DNA from 2 places in the Thermoanaerobacterium calidifontis genome. Region 2 is predicted to be linked to the other one. Evidence: riboswitches for the same ligand, from Rfam matches in the RefSeq annotation. Region 2 holds a riboswitch; the other holds the start of a gene.
What was found. A riboswitch is a leader RNA that binds a small molecule or an ion and turns the genes downstream of it on or off. The one in region 2 is predicted to bind FMN.
Positions count from the first base shown of each region.

Region 1: another riboswitch for FMN. It lies ahead of ACZ42G_RS11185 (ECF transporter S component); the one in region 2 lies ahead of ribD (bifunctional diaminohydroxyphosphoribosylaminopyrimidine deaminase/5-amino-6-(5-phosphoribosylamino)uracil reductase RibD).

Region 1 covers NZ_AP042436.1:2,129,677-2,137,243, forward strand. The annotation lists gene ACZ42G_RS11160 (D-2-hydroxyacid dehydrogenase) at 1-909, opposite strand, end outside; gene tsaD (tRNA (adenosine(37)-N6)-threonylcarbamoyltransferase complex transferase subunit TsaD) at 1,038-2,051, opposite strand; gene rimI (ribosomal protein S18-alanine N-acetyltransferase) at 2,063-2,509, opposite strand; gene tsaB (tRNA (adenosine(37)-N6)-threonylcarbamoyltransferase complex dimerization subunit type 1 TsaB) at 2,526-3,206, opposite strand; gene tsaE (tRNA (adenosine(37)-N6)-threonylcarbamoyltransferase complex ATPase subunit type 1 TsaE) at 3,206-3,664, opposite strand; gene ACZ42G_RS11185 (ECF transporter S component) at 3,787-4,371, opposite strand; FMN riboswitch at 4,433-4,559, opposite strand; gene arcC (carbamate kinase) at 4,624-5,568, opposite strand; gene argF (ornithine carbamoyltransferase) at 5,671-6,612, opposite strand; gene ACZ42G_RS11200 (amidohydrolase) at 6,639-7,567, opposite strand, start outside.
Region 2 covers NZ_AP042436.1:25,513-33,079, reverse strand. The annotation lists gene ytvI (sporulation integral membrane protein YtvI) at 1-1, shown strand, start outside; gene ribH (6,7-dimethyl-8-ribityllumazine synthase) at 46-516, opposite strand; gene ACZ42G_RS00155 (bifunctional 3,4-dihydroxy-2-butanone-4-phosphate synthase/GTP cyclohydrolase II) at 540-1,730, opposite strand; gene ACZ42G_RS00150 (riboflavin synthase) at 1,745-2,365, opposite strand; gene ribD (bifunctional diaminohydroxyphosphoribosylaminopyrimidine deaminase/5-amino-6-(5-phosphoribosylamino)uracil reductase RibD) at 2,374-3,456, opposite strand; FMN riboswitch at 3,519-3,632, opposite strand; gene ilvB (biosynthetic-type acetolactate synthase large subunit) at 3,677-5,332, opposite strand; gene ilvD (dihydroxy-acid dehydratase) at 5,367-7,031, opposite strand; gene leuB (3-isopropylmalate dehydrogenase) at 7,036-7,567, opposite strand, start outside.

The DNA of each region.
Region 1 (7,567 bases), 580 kb from region 2:
TTTCAATATCTGTACTGCCCTTTCCATGTATCGAGGCGATATGCCTGCCGTATGCGGTGTGATCACCACATTTTCCATGTCCCACAGAGGACTATCTTTTGAAAGCGGTTCATTTCCAAATACATCCAATGCAGCGCCTCTTATGTTTTTTTGCCTCAACGCATCAATTAAGGATACCTCATCGACAACACTTCCTCTGCCGATGTTTATAAATACGCTGTCGCTTTTCATGCTTTTAAAAAACTCAGCATCTAAAAGATGGTATGTGTCATCAGTCAAAGGCAGCGCACATATTACGTAATCAGCATTTGAAACTGCATATATCATATTTTCATCTGTGTACATCTCATCTATAAAGGGACTTGACTTGCCTGATTTTCTCACTCCAACGGTTTTCATTCCAAATTCCCGTGCAATCCTTGCTATTTCTTCTCCAATGCTTCCGACGCCAAGTATGCAAACCGTCTTTCCGTACAATTCAGAAACCCTTACAGATTTGTCCCATTCTCTATTGATTTGCTTTCTTATGAAGTAATTTAATCCTCTTTCAAATAAAAGCATATACCCTAAAACTTGTTCAGATATCTGATACTTGTGAACACCTTTTGAATTGGTCAAGATTATATTCCTCTGCTTAAGTATATCAAACGGCATCGCATCAGCACCAGCACTCAATAGGTGAATCCATTTTAAGTTTTTGGCATCGTCTATCAATTCCTTTTTAGCATCTCCATCAAAGCAAACCAGCACTTCCACATCTTCAATATATTTGGAAATGTCTTCTACGTCGTCTTTGCTTATTACATTAAAATTTGTCGCAATGCTTTGTATCTCCTCAATATACTTTTTGCCTACCTTTGACAGAAAAAGCATGTTATTCATAATAGAAAGCCCCTTTCTTTTTTCCATTTGATTACATAATATCCAAACTATTAAAGTTAATCACAGTATCCACAAAGTTATCCACAGACACATAACAGCATCATGTCAGATTTAAAGACAATTTTCCACAATATGCACAGATTTTTCGCCAACAATCAAAAAAGTTTTAAATACGGAACAGCATTTAAGTCTAATCCTGAAACTCTTCCGCGAATAAAGTCAAAATACCCTGCACTTGCTATCATAGCGCCATTGTCTGTGCAGTACACTTGTTTTGGAAAATGAATCACAAACCCTTCTTCATCTGCCAGTTTTTTTAATCTTTCTCGAAGAAGGCTGTTAGAAGCCACACCGCCTGCTATGGATATTTTTTTTATGTTTTTAAACTTAGCAGCCTCAATAAGCTTTGATGACAAAACATCGACTACATTCATCTGAAAGCTGGCAGCATAGTCTGCCACATTTATCTCAATGCCATTTTGCCTTTCTTTGTGCAATTGATTTATGACTGCTGTCTTCAATCCACTAAAGCTAAAATCAAAATTATCCTTTTCCATAAAAGACTTTGGAAAGTTATACCGATATGGATCACCGCTTTTTGAGATCTCATCTATTTTAGGACCACCAGGATAGCCAAGACCTAATGCTCTTGCCACCTTGTCAAATGCTTCTCCTGCAGCATCATCCATCGTTCTGCCGAGAACCTCATACTGTCCATAGTCTTTTACAAATACGATGTGACTGTGTCCACCTGACGCTATAAGGCAAATAAACGGCGGTTCAAAATCGCTGTCAAGGTAATTTGCAGATATATGCCCTTCAATGTGGTTTACGCCAACAAATGGCACGCCTTTCCCGTATGCCAAAGCCTTTCCGTACGAAAGCCCTACCAGCAATGCACCTACAAGTCCCGGACCGTATGTAACAGCAACAACATCAACGTCATCAAGCGTCACATCTGCCTTCAAAAGAGCCTCTTTCACCACATTTCCAATGGCTTCAATGTGGTTTCTTGATGCTATCTCAGGGACAACACCGCCAAATTCCTTGTGTATATTTATCTGCGAATATATGACATTAGACATCACGATTTTACCGTCTCTTACGACACTTGCCGATGTCTCATCGCAGGATGTTTCAATCCCTAATACTATCGTGTTTTCCCTCATACAATCTCTCCTTACATATCGTATTTCCACATTATAACTGCATCTTCATTGTTGTCCTGATAATACCCTCTTCTCTTGCCAACAGGTCTAAATCCGTATTTTTTATAAAGCGATTGTGCTACAAGGTTAGATTCTCTCACTTCCAGCGTCATAGACGTTATGCCTTTATTTTTGGCAAGTTCAATAAGCCCTTCAACGATGGCAGAACCTACACCTTTCCCTCGAAAATCCGGATGAACGGCAATGTTTGTTATATGTCCTTCATCAACAACCACCCAAAAACCACCGTATCCAGCCACCTTGCCATCTACCTCAGCAACAATGTAGTGTGCACAACTATTTTTCGTAACTTCCATCACAAATGATTCAAAAGACCATGGCACAGAAAAGCTTAAATACTCAATTTCCATGACTTTGTCTATATCGCTTTTTACCATAGGGCGAATCTTTATATCCATAAAACCCTCCAAAACATCACTTAGAATTTTCCAACGGTGCAGGCTTTCTAATATAATACGGTTTAAAGTCAAGATATGTGCATATCTCGCCCTTTGATATTTTTTTAAGTGCCATCATTCCAACCGATGACGCTCTTGATATGTTGTTAATCGGCGATGCAAAAAAGGCATCTGGCAACGCACTTTTTAATGTGTCTTTATAAGCAATAGTACCATCTCCGACGAATAAAACTTCTTCACCGTATCCCTTTACTATGTCCATAACTACGCCTAATTCTTCCAGTGACACATCTTTAAGTCTATTTAACTCACTTCCACCTTTATAAAAAGCCGTATAGACGTTTCCTCTTAACGCATCAATAATAGGGCAGATGATGCCTTTAAATTCTCCTACGTTATAGGCAAGGGCATCTAATGATGATACGCCAACAATTGGCACATCAAAAGATTGAGCTAATCCCTTCGCAGTAGCGGCACCTATCCTTAAACCTGTAAAAGATCCTGGTCCTTCACATACAGCTATATGGGTTATTTCCTCCTTTTTTACCTCCGCCATTTTTAAAAGTTCATCCATCATTGGCATCAATATAACAGAATGCCTCAGATGATTTATAGAAAATTCACCTATTAAGCCACTTTCATCCACTAAAGCGACAGTAGCCGTCTTTGACGATGAATCTATTGCAAGTACCTTCATCACTTCATCTCCTTAATCACTTCATCGTATTTTGCACCATGTGATTCTATCTCTATTATCCTCTCATCGAAAGAATCACCCATGAAAATATGCACAAATATATTTTCCTTCGGGATAAGAGGCATTATCTTTTCAGGCCACTCAATGACACAAACACCGTCACCGTAAAAATATTCCTCATAGCCTATATCGTACAATTCCATGTAGTCGTCAATTCTGTACACGTCAAAATGGTAAAGAGGAATTTCTCCCATATGCTCATTTACAATCATGAATGTAGGGCTTGTGACATAGTCCCATATACCCATACCTTTAGCAATGCCTTTTGTCAAAACTGTCTTGCCTACACCTAAATCTCCAGATATAAGCACGATACTTCCTCTTTTTAGCAAACTGCCTAACTTAACTCCTATCTTTTCCGTTTCATCAGAGCTTTTTGTCCTAAAATGTATTTTCATTGAGAACACCACCGTGAAATTTATACAAATATTATATACCAAGTATACCATAAAACAAACGCCTAATGGATGAATAAAAAAGCGCAAAAAAATAACGGAACACTGTCCGTTATTTTAAGTGACTACATCTTCAACATTGGAGATAATTTCTTGTAAATGAGGAACGTGATTAGAGATATTACTAAGCCTTTCAAGATGTTGAAAGGAAAAATACCGTACGCTATCAATGTCTTCAAATCAACTATATGGCTATTTACCGCCTTTCCCATTCCAACGATGGCGCTTAACGGCCAACCCATTATCTTCTGATATAATGGCAAAAATACATAGTAGTTTAATACTGATCCCGCAATAGCCATGACAATAGTTCCTAAAATCATTGCAAATAACGCTGACTTTTTAGATTTGTTTCTCATGTAGATTACGCCAACAGTAAATACGTAAATAGAGCCTACAACGAAATTGGCCACTTCTCCTATACCTGCAGATTGACTAACTGGAAGATGTATCACATTCTTTACAATCTCCACAAAGATGCCGTATACAGGCCCTAATGCAAATGCTGCTAAAAGAGGCGGTATATCGCTAAAATCAAATTTTAAAAAACTTGGAAATAGTGGCAATTGAAATTCTAAGTACATCAGTACAAATGCTATTGCGGAAAGCAGCCCTACAGTTACAATCACTTTTGTCTTGCTGTGTTCCATAAATGACACCTCCAAATTTAAAAATCCCGAAGAAACATCTTCAGGATGAAAGCAAACAAAAATAAATCTTCTTCCATCCAGACTGTACTGTCGGCCTTGGAATCTCACCAAGTCCACCGCATCTGCGGGTCGCGGGCTTGCTTACGCTTACCGCCGGTCGGGAATTTCACCCTGCCCTGAAGATATTCTCCACTGGTTTATTCAATTCTAAATATTATAATGTCACAAATATATCAATTTGTCAAGTATTTTTTAATCGTCAACCACAACAGTGCCTGTATTTCCTGATAAAGCATCATGTGCCTTTTCTAAAGACGTTATTATGGCTCGCCTTCCTTTTCTTGACCTGGCAAACCTTATTGCAGCCTTGACTTTCGGCATCATTGAGCCTTCTGCAAAATGGCCTTCGTTTAAATACATCTCTATATCATGGCTTGAAATCACATCCAGAGGCTTTTCATCAGGCTTTTTGTAGTTGATGTACACTTTTTCTACAGCGGTCAATATCAATAAAATATCTGCATCCAAATCTTCTGCCAATTTCTCAGATGCCAAATCTTTATCTATCACAGCAGCCACACCTTTTAAGCTGCCATTTTCCCTTACTACAGGTATTCCTCCGCCACCCGCCGTTATTACAACGACACCGTTTCTCTCCAAAAGCTTTATTGTGTTTAATTCAACTATCTCTTTAGGCTCTGGTGATGCTACGACTCTCCTATATCCTCTTCCACTGTCCTCTACCATCTGATATCCTTTTTCCTTTTCCAATAGCTCCGCATCTTCCTTAGAGTAAAATGGCCCTATTGGCTTTGTAGGATGTGAAAATGCAGCATCATCTTTATCTACAACAACCTGTGTAACGATTGTTGCAACATCCTTTTGTATATTCTTCTCTTTAAAAACCTCGCCTAAACATTGCTGAATCATATAGCCTATCATTCCCTGGCTTTCCGCGCCGCACACATCAAAGGGCATGGCTGGTATTATGTTAGACGCTGTCTCGTTCTGTATTACGATGTTTCCTACCTGTGGCCCATTTCCATGTGTCACAATGACAGAATACCCTTCTTTTATGATGTCTGCAATGTACATAGCCGTCTTTCTAACTGTATTCAATTGTGATTCGGCTGTAGGCACCATATCCTTGTCTTGCAGTGCATTTCCCCCAAGCGCAATTACTACTTTTCCTTTCATCGTATCCTCCTACTTACGCAAATAATGACATTCTACATTATATCATTTTATTCGCGATTTGAATAGTATGTGAAAAAGCCAAGGCAAATTGCCTTGACTTTTTTAGAGAATCGTCGCTATCATGACAGCCTTAATGGTATGCTTTCTGTTTTCAGCCTCGTCCCATACCCTCGACTGCTTTCCTTCAATCACTTCGTACGTTACTTCCTGTCCTTTTACAGCAGGCAAGCAGTGCAAAAATATCGTGTCAGGCCTATTTGTCTTTTTCATAAGCTCGTCGTTCACTTGGAATGGCCTTAACAGCATTTCTCTCTCTTTTTGCTTTGATTCTTCTCCCATAGATGCCCATACATCTGTGTAAATTGCATGTGCGCCTTCTAAGCCTTCACCAGGCACATCTGTCAGAGTAAATGTCCCTCCATTTTCGGCAGCCATTTCTCTAATCTCATTTATGTAGTCCTCTTGAGGCCAAAGCTCTCTTGGCGAATTAATAACGTATTCCATGCCCATCTTGGCACAGCCGATAGCCAGCGTATTTGCCATGTTGTTTCTTCCATCGCCGACAAACACCAATTTTGTGCCTTTTAAGTGTCCAAATTCCTCTTCTATCGTCATTAAATCAGCCAAAACCTGTGTAGGATGGTATTCGTCTGTAAGCCCATTGTATACAGGGACGCCTGAATACTTTACAAGAGCTTCAACAGTGCTTTGATTGTATCCTCTAAATTCGATGGCATCAAACATCCTGCCGAGAACTCTCGCAGTGTCTTCTATGGATTCTTTTGCCCCAAGCTGAATATCATCTGTCGACAAGAAGACAGGGTGTCCTCCTTCTTCGCCAAATGCTGTCTCAAATGCACACCTGGTCCTTGTTGAGCGCTTTTCAAATATCAATGCGATTGTCTTTCCTAAAAACCTTTGATGGACTATTCCTGCCTTTCTTTCTGCTTTAACCTGCTTTGAAATGTCCAGAAGATACCTTATCTCCTGCGGTGTATAGTCTTTTAAAGATAATAAACTCCTGCCTTTTAAATTAAATCCCATTTACTTTACTCCTTTCAAAACTATATTTATCTTTTAAATACCAATTGTCCATTTATGAATACAAACTTTGTCTTAGTCTTTATCTCAATTGGATTTCCGTCAAATACGGCTATATCAGCATCTTTTCCCTTTTCTATGCTGCCAACTCTATCGTCTATTCCGACGATCTTAGCTGGATTTATCGTAATAGCCTTTAATGCCTCCATCTCATCCATACCTTCTCTTACTGCAAGACCTGCACAAATCGGCAAGTAATTAAGCGGAATGACAGGATGGTCTGTCATAATGGCTACATCCAACCCTGCTTTTGATAAAATCCCCGGCGTCTTAAAAGTAAGGTTTGCAAGCTCCACCTTTGATCTTTCAGATAATGACGGACCAACGATGACTTTTGCCTTTTCCATGACAAGGTAATCAGCTATAAGATGGCCTTCAGTGCAATGGTCAATGGTTATGTCCACGTTAAATTCCTTTGCTATCCTTAAAGCAGTGAATATGTCATCAGCCCTATGGGCATGTGCCTTTAAAGGTATCTCTCTTTTTAATACTTTAACCAAAATCTCAAGCCCCAGATCTCTTGACGGCTTTTTCTCATCATCAGAAGGATCTTTCTCCATGTCCTCCATGTACTCTTGGGCCTTTATAAGCTCCTGTCTAAGCAGTGCAGCAATGCCCATTCTAGTCATAGGCATCTTGTGCTGTTCATTGTAGACAGATTTCGGGTTTTCTCCAAAGGCCACTTTAACCGCCACAGGTTCTTTTACTATCATATCGTCGATGCGTCTGCCATAAGTCTTGATGGCTACAAATTGTCCACCTATGACATTAGCACTGCCAGGACCTGTAACAGCCGTAGTAACGCCTGCCTCGTATGCTTCTTGAAAATACTTATCCATAGGGTTTATGCCATCAATAGCCCGCAACTGTGGTGTGATAGGATCTGTCTCCTCATTTC
Region 2 (7,567 bases):
AAATACCCATCTTAAAAGCGTAATGCTCTTAAGATGGGTATTTTTTTATAAGCTTTCTATTTCCTTTATCAAATTGGCCATCTCAATTGCCGTAACAGCCGCTTCAAACCCTTTATTGCCTGACTTTGTTCCAGCCCTCATGATTGCCTGTTCAACTGTATCCGTCGTAAGGACTCCAAATATTACAGGCACATCATAATCTACCGATATTTTTGCTACTCCTTTTGATACTTCATTTGCAACATAATCAAAATGCGGTGTATCGCCTCTTATTACAGCACCCAGCGCGATAATTGCATCGTATTTTTTTGATGTGGCCATCTTCTTTGATATAAGGGGTATTTCAAATGCGCCTGGCGTCCAAGCAATGTCAATGCTTTCATCATCTACACCATGTCTTCTTAAAGCATCCAAAGCACCATCCAAAAGTTTATTTGTTATAAATTCATTAAATCTGCTTACAACAATGCCTACTTTTAAGCCATTTCCAATGAGTTTTCCTTCATACTTTTTCAATACAATCTCTCCTTTGCTTATTTTTAAAATGAAGTAAATATGTGGTCAAATTTTTCTTTTTTTGTTTTAAGATATCTTTCATTGTGTCTATTGATTGAAACCTCTATAGGAACTCTTTCTACAATTTCAAGGCCATAACCTGAAATACCAACCAGTTTTTTGGGATTATTTGTCATTATCCTGAGTTTTTTAAGCCCAAGGTCCTTCAAAATCTGAGCTCCAATCCCATACTCTCTCATATCATCCGGAAAACCTAATCTGATGTTGGCATCTACCGTGTCAAGTCCCTCATCCTGCAAATGATATGCTTTAATCTTGTTTAAAAGTCCTATTCCTCTGCCTTCTTGTCTTAGATACAATAGTACACCTCCTTCTTTTCCAATCTTCTCCATCGATGTATGAAGCTGATCGCCACAATCACATCTTAATGAACCCATAATGTCGCCTGTCAAACATTCTGAATGAACCCTGACTAATGTAGGACTATCAGATAAATAACCTTTCACCAACGCAACGTGTTCTTTACCTGTTAAGATTTCTTCATAACCTATTATCGTAAAATCTCCATACTTTGTGGGCAAATATGCTTCTGCCACTCTTTTCACCAGTTTTTCATTTTTTCTTCTATATTCTATGAGATCAGCGATAGATATTATTTTTAAATTAAATTTTTTTGAAAATTCAATTAGCTCTGGAAGCCTAGCCATTTTCCCATCATCTTTTATTATTTCGCAGATTACACCAGCACTTTTAAGACCTGCAAGCCTTGCTAAATCACACGCTGCTTCCGTATGTCCCGCTCTTACTAATACTCCTCCTTCTTTCGCTTCCAATGGAAATACATGTCCTGGCTTTGTAAAGTCATCCGGCATCGATTCATCATCTATAAGCATTTTTATAGTAAGTGCTCTTTCATAAGCAGAAATTCCAGTTTTACAGTTTTTATGATCTACAGATACTGTAAAAGCAGTTTCTTTTTTATCGGTATTATCAAACACCATCTTGCCAATGTTTAATTTTTTAAGCCTCTCCCCCATCATAGGAACACATACCAATCCACGGCCGTACTTTATCATAAAGTTCACATGGTCACTTGTCACTTTTTCCGCAGCCATAACTAAATCCCCTTCATTCTCTCTATCTTCATCATCGACTACAATGACCATTTTTCCATTTTTTATATCTTCTATTGCGCTTTCAATAGTATCAAACATTTATGAACATCTCCTTATAAATAATTTTCTATTAAAAATTCATCAACGTTTTTCTTCGCTAAAAGCCTTTCTGCATACTTTGAAAGTATGTCAACTTCAATATTTACGGTATCTCCGATTCTTTTTATATTTAAAGTTGTATTGTTCTCTGTATGGGGTATAATTGACACTGTAAAGTATGAAGCTGATGATTCTACCACTGTCAAACTTATTCCATCCACAGCAATACTTCCTTTATCAGCCACATATTTTGAATATCTTTCATCAATTTTAATTTTAAATGTCGTCGTACTGTTTATTTTGTTTTTATCAATTATTGTACCAACAGTATCTACATGTCCCGTCACAATGTGTCCATTTAGCCTACCTGATATGCTTAATGCCCTTTCTAAATTGACAATGCTTCCTATCTTTAAACTTCCTAAATTGCTTGTTTTAAGTGTTTCATACATTATATCTGATGTAAATAAATCTTTACCTATATTTGTAACCGTTAAGCATACTCCATTTACAGCTATGCTATCTCCAATTCTTACACCATCTAAGACTTTTTTGCACTCTACTGCTATTTTGGTAATATTTCCTCTTTGAATCATTTTGACCTTTCCAACTTCTTCTATAATTCCTGTAAACATCTTAACACCTACTTTTTTATATAACCTTCTATAAGTATGTCATCGTCAAATTTTTTTATATCTATCTTTTCAATCATTATTGCATCTTTAATCAAAGCAATGCCATCACCTTCCACAGGCGTTAATGAATTGCTTCCACCTATTATTTTTGGAGCAATATAAAACATAACTTTGTCTACTATTCCTTCTTTTAAAGCAGAATAGTTGAGAGTTCCTCCACCTTCTATGAGAATACTATCTATCCCTCTTTCCCCTAACGTATAGATCAATTTCTTTAGATGGACTTTATTATCTTTTTTTTCGATTGTAACAACATCAACACCCAAATCATTCAAAGCTTTCACCTTATCATGTGGCATCATATCTGTTGTAGCTATTAATGTCTTAGCAGATTTATCAATGATGACATTTGCATCTAATGGAATCCTGCCGTGACTATCCACAATAACTCTTAAAGGGTTTTTATATCCTTGCAATCTAACAGTAAGATGTGGATTATCTTTTATAACTGTATTAATACCTACCATTATTGCCATAACGCTGCCTCTAACTTTATGGACATGCTCCCTTGATTTTTCATTTGTTATCCACTTAGAATCGCCTGTAAAAGTCGATATCTTTCCATCAATTGTTATGGCGGATTTTAATATTACATAAGGTTCTCTACTTATGATGTACTTTATAAATACTTCATTCAATTTCTCTGCTTCATCTTTTAACAATCCAGTATAAACATTTAAACCAGCTTCTTCAAGCTTTTTAATTCCTTTTCCTGCTACAAGTTCATTTGGATCCTCCATAGCGATAAAAACATTTTTTATGCCTGATTTTATGACAGCATCGACACAAGGTGGTGTTTTTCCATGATGGCAACACGGTTCCAATGTCACATAAAGCGTGGCTCCATTTACATCTTCTTTAGCATTTTTTAATGCATTTATTTCCGCATGTGGTCCTCCATAGTATTCATGATAGCCTTCACCTATAATTTTGCCATTTTTAACAATTACAGCTCCTACTAAAGGATTTGGGTTTGTGTGTCCTACACCAAGTTTAGCAAGCTTTAATGCCCTTTTCATGTATTTCTCCATAAATCACCTCAAAAAATTAGCCCTGAAGCATGTAATACTTCAGGGCATAATGACAATTGCCATTTCACCTTCTTTCATCCAGACTATACTGTCGGCTCTGGAATCTAACCAGATCTGCCATAAGGCTCGCGGGCTTTACCGCCGGTATGGAATTTCACCAATCCCTGAAGGTTTAATCTTATTTAGTTTCTATAATTATAACATTAATTTTATAAAAATGCTAGTCTATCATCTCTTCAATGGTTCCTCCAGCAGGAATAAATGGCAGAACCATCTCATCTTTGTCTATGATACACTCTAAAACATAAGGCTTGTTGTTTGACAATGCTTCACTAAAAGCATCTGTAAATTCTTCTTTCGTGTAAATTCTTCTTCCGGTTACCCCAAAAGCTTCGGCGACTTTTGAAAAATTGAGATTCGGGTTTAAATCTGTCTGAGAAAATCTTTTGTCGTAAAGGAGATTTTGCCATTGTCTAACCATGCCAAGTGTCTGATTGTTGAGGATTATCGTTATAACAGGTATGTTGTACACCGACATCGTTTCAAGGGCATGAATATTCATCCTTATGCTGCCGTCACCTGCAATATTCACCACTCTTTTGTCATCTCTCCCTACTTGTGCACCTATTGATGCAGGAAGTCCAAAGCCCATGGTACCTAATCCACCGGATGTGACAAATGTCCTTGGCTCTTTGAATTTATAGTATTGAGCCGCCCACATCTGGTTTTGCCCTACTTCTGTCGCTACTACAAGATTGTCTCCTCCAAGCTCTTGAACCCTTTCTACTATCCACTGTGGCTTCAATTTCCCATCATCTTTATATTTAAAGGACGTTTTGTCTTTTATCGATATAAGTTCATTAATCCATTCCCTATTGTCTTTTTCTTTTATCATTCCATTTAAAAGAGACAAGACTTCTTTGATATCTCCTACTAATGGCACATCAACATCGATATTTTTGCCGATTTCCGCAGGATCGATATCGATGTGAATGACTTTTGCATTTGGCGCCAGACCACCTGCTTTACCGGCGACTCTGTCGCTAAACCTTGACCCTACTGCAATCACCAAATCTGATTTATAAACGGCCGTATTGGCATATCTGCTTCCATGCATTCCAATAAGCCCTAATGACAACTCATCATCTTCTGGAAAGCATCCAAGGCCCATAAGCGAAGTAGCTACAGGTATCATGTGCTTTTTAGCAAAATCGTACAAATTCTTCGATGCTTCGCTCCATATTACTCCACCACCGGCAAAAATAACTGGTCTTTTGCTTGATGAGATTAACTGGGCTGCCTTTACTAAATCTGCTTCTAACACTTGATGCTTCTTTACTTCAACATAAAAATCCTTTCGCTTGACGAAGTTTATATCTGCAGTCTGAATGTCCTTTGGTATGTCTACAAGAACAGGGCCTGGTCTTCCATCTTTCGCTATAAAAAAGGCTTCTCTCAAAGTGTCCGCTAATTTATCAGGTGATTTCACAATAAAATTGTGCTTTGTCACAGGCATCGTGATTCCTGCAATATCCACTTCTTGAAAAGAGTCCTTTCCTATAAGGCTTGTAGCAACTTGCCCTGTTATAGCAACTATTGGCACAGAGTCCATGTAGGCATTGGCTATTCCTGTGACTAAATTGGTAGCACCAGGTCCTGATGTAGCAAAGCACACGCCAACTTTTCCAGTCACTCTTGCGTATCCATCTGCCATGTGGGCAGCCATCTGTTCATGCGTTGCAAGGATATGCCGCAAGTCAGAATCGTACAAAGCATCGTAAAGAGGTATGACGGCACCGCCAGGAATGCCAAAAACGACTTCTACTCCTTGCTCTTTTAATACTTCTATGACAACCTGCGAACCTTTTATGATCACGATATGCGCCTCCTTTCATGGAATTTAAGCTTTGTCAATCATTTTTTAAAACCGCACCAGTATTTGCAGATGTGACTAATCTGGCGTACCTTGCCATGTAACCTGTCTTAATGTGAGGCTCCGGCCTTCTAAAGTTTTTTCTTCTTTCTTCCATTTCTTCATCGTCTATCTTTAAGTTAAGCTTTCTTCCCGGTATGTCTATTTCAATGATATCCCCATCTTTTATCAAAGCGATTTCTCCACCTTCCATCGCTTCAGGCGACACATGACCTATGCAAGCTCCTCTTGTGGCGCCAGAAAATCTTCCATCTGTAATAAGCGCTACATCCTTATCAAGTCCCATGCCTGCCAGTGCTGATGTAGGGCTTAACATCTCCCTCATGCCAGGACCGCCTTTTGGCCCTTCATACCTTATTACAACGACATCGCCTTTTTGTATCTTGCCATCATAAATGGCTTTTATGGCTTCATCTTCTGAATCAAAGACTCTTGCAGGACCAGAATGGCGAAGCATCTCTTTAGCTACTGCAGACGCCTTTACTACAGAACCGTCTTTCGCAATATTTCCGTACAAAATCGCCAAGCCACCTGTATTGCTGTAGGGATCTTCTACTGAGTGTATTACATCATGATTTTTTATCCGCGCATCTTTGAAATTTTCACCGATCGTATCGCATGTGACTGTAATGCAATCTGTATTTAAGACTCCTAATTTTGACAGTTCTTTCAATACTGCCTGTATGCCACCTGCATGGTAGAGATCTTCTATATGATACTTTCCTGCAGGGCTTAATTTGCACAGGTTTGGAACCTTCTCATTGATTTCATTTATCTTTTCGAGAGGTATATGGACTCCAGCTTCGTGTGCAATAGCCTTTAAATGGAGAACTGTATTTGTAGAGCCTCCCAAAGCCATGTCTAAGCAAAAGGCATTTATAAAAGCATCTTCTGTCAAAATATCCCTTGCCTTAATATCCTTTTCTACAAGCTCCACTATCTTCATTCCTGCTTTTTTAGCAAGCCTTATCCTTTCTGAGTAAACAGCAGGTATCGTGCCGTTACCAGGAAGTCCTATGCCAAGCCCTTCTGTAAGGCAATTCATCGTATTTGCGGTAAACATTCCTGAACATGAACCACACGTAGGACAAGCAGACATCTCCATCGCCTTTAACTCGTCCTCACTTATCTTGCCTGCCTTCAATGCGCCTACCGCCTCAAACATGGAGCTTAAATCGCATGCTTCTCCTTCGTAACTTCCAGCCAGCATCGGGCCTCCGCTTATTACGATAGCTGGTATGTTTAGCCTTGCGGCCGCCATAAGCATACCTGGAACTATCTTGTCGCAGTTTGGTATAAGCACAAGTCCGTCAAGGCCATGGGCCATAGCCATCGTCTCAACGCTGTCGGCTATCAATTCCCTTGAAGCAAGAGAATACTTCATCCCTTTGTGATTCATGGCTATTCCATCACAGACACCTATTGTGGAAAATTCTAAAGGAGTGCCGCCAGCAAGCCTTACACCAGCTTTTACTGCTTCTGCAATCTTGTCAAGATTTATGTGTCCAGGAATTATGTCGTTTTTTGAATTAGCTATGCCTATTAAAGGCCTATTTATCTCATCATCTGTAAGCCCTAAAGCGTACAAAAGTGACCTGTGGGGCGCTTTTTCCACTCCTTTTTTTACGCTATCGCTTATCATAAAATCACCTCTTTAAATACTTTACAACCATGTCGCCCATCTCTTCGGTGTTTAAAATAGTGCCTTTTCCTAAATCAGGAGTCCTGTAGCCATCCTCCAATAGGTCGTTTACCGCCTTTCTTATGTCATTTGCGGCATCAACCATGTCAAAGGAATACTCCAGCATCATTGCGACAGATAGTATTGTAGCTAAAGGATTAGCTTTCTTCGTGCCAGCAATATCAGGAGCCGAACCGTGTACAGGTTCGTAAAGCCCAACTTTGTCACCTCTCAAGCTGGCTGATGGCAACATTCCTATTGATCCAGTAAGCTGTGATGCTTCATCAGACAATATGTCTCCAAACATATTTGATGTAAGTATCACGTCAAACTGTGATGGATCTTTTATAAGCTGCATAGAGCAATTGTCAACATACTGATGGTTTAATTCTACATCTGGGTATTCTTTACTCACTTCATTGACGACTTTTCTCCATAATCTTGATGAATCCAAAATATTGGCCTTATCAACCGATGTGACTTTTTTCTTGCGGTTT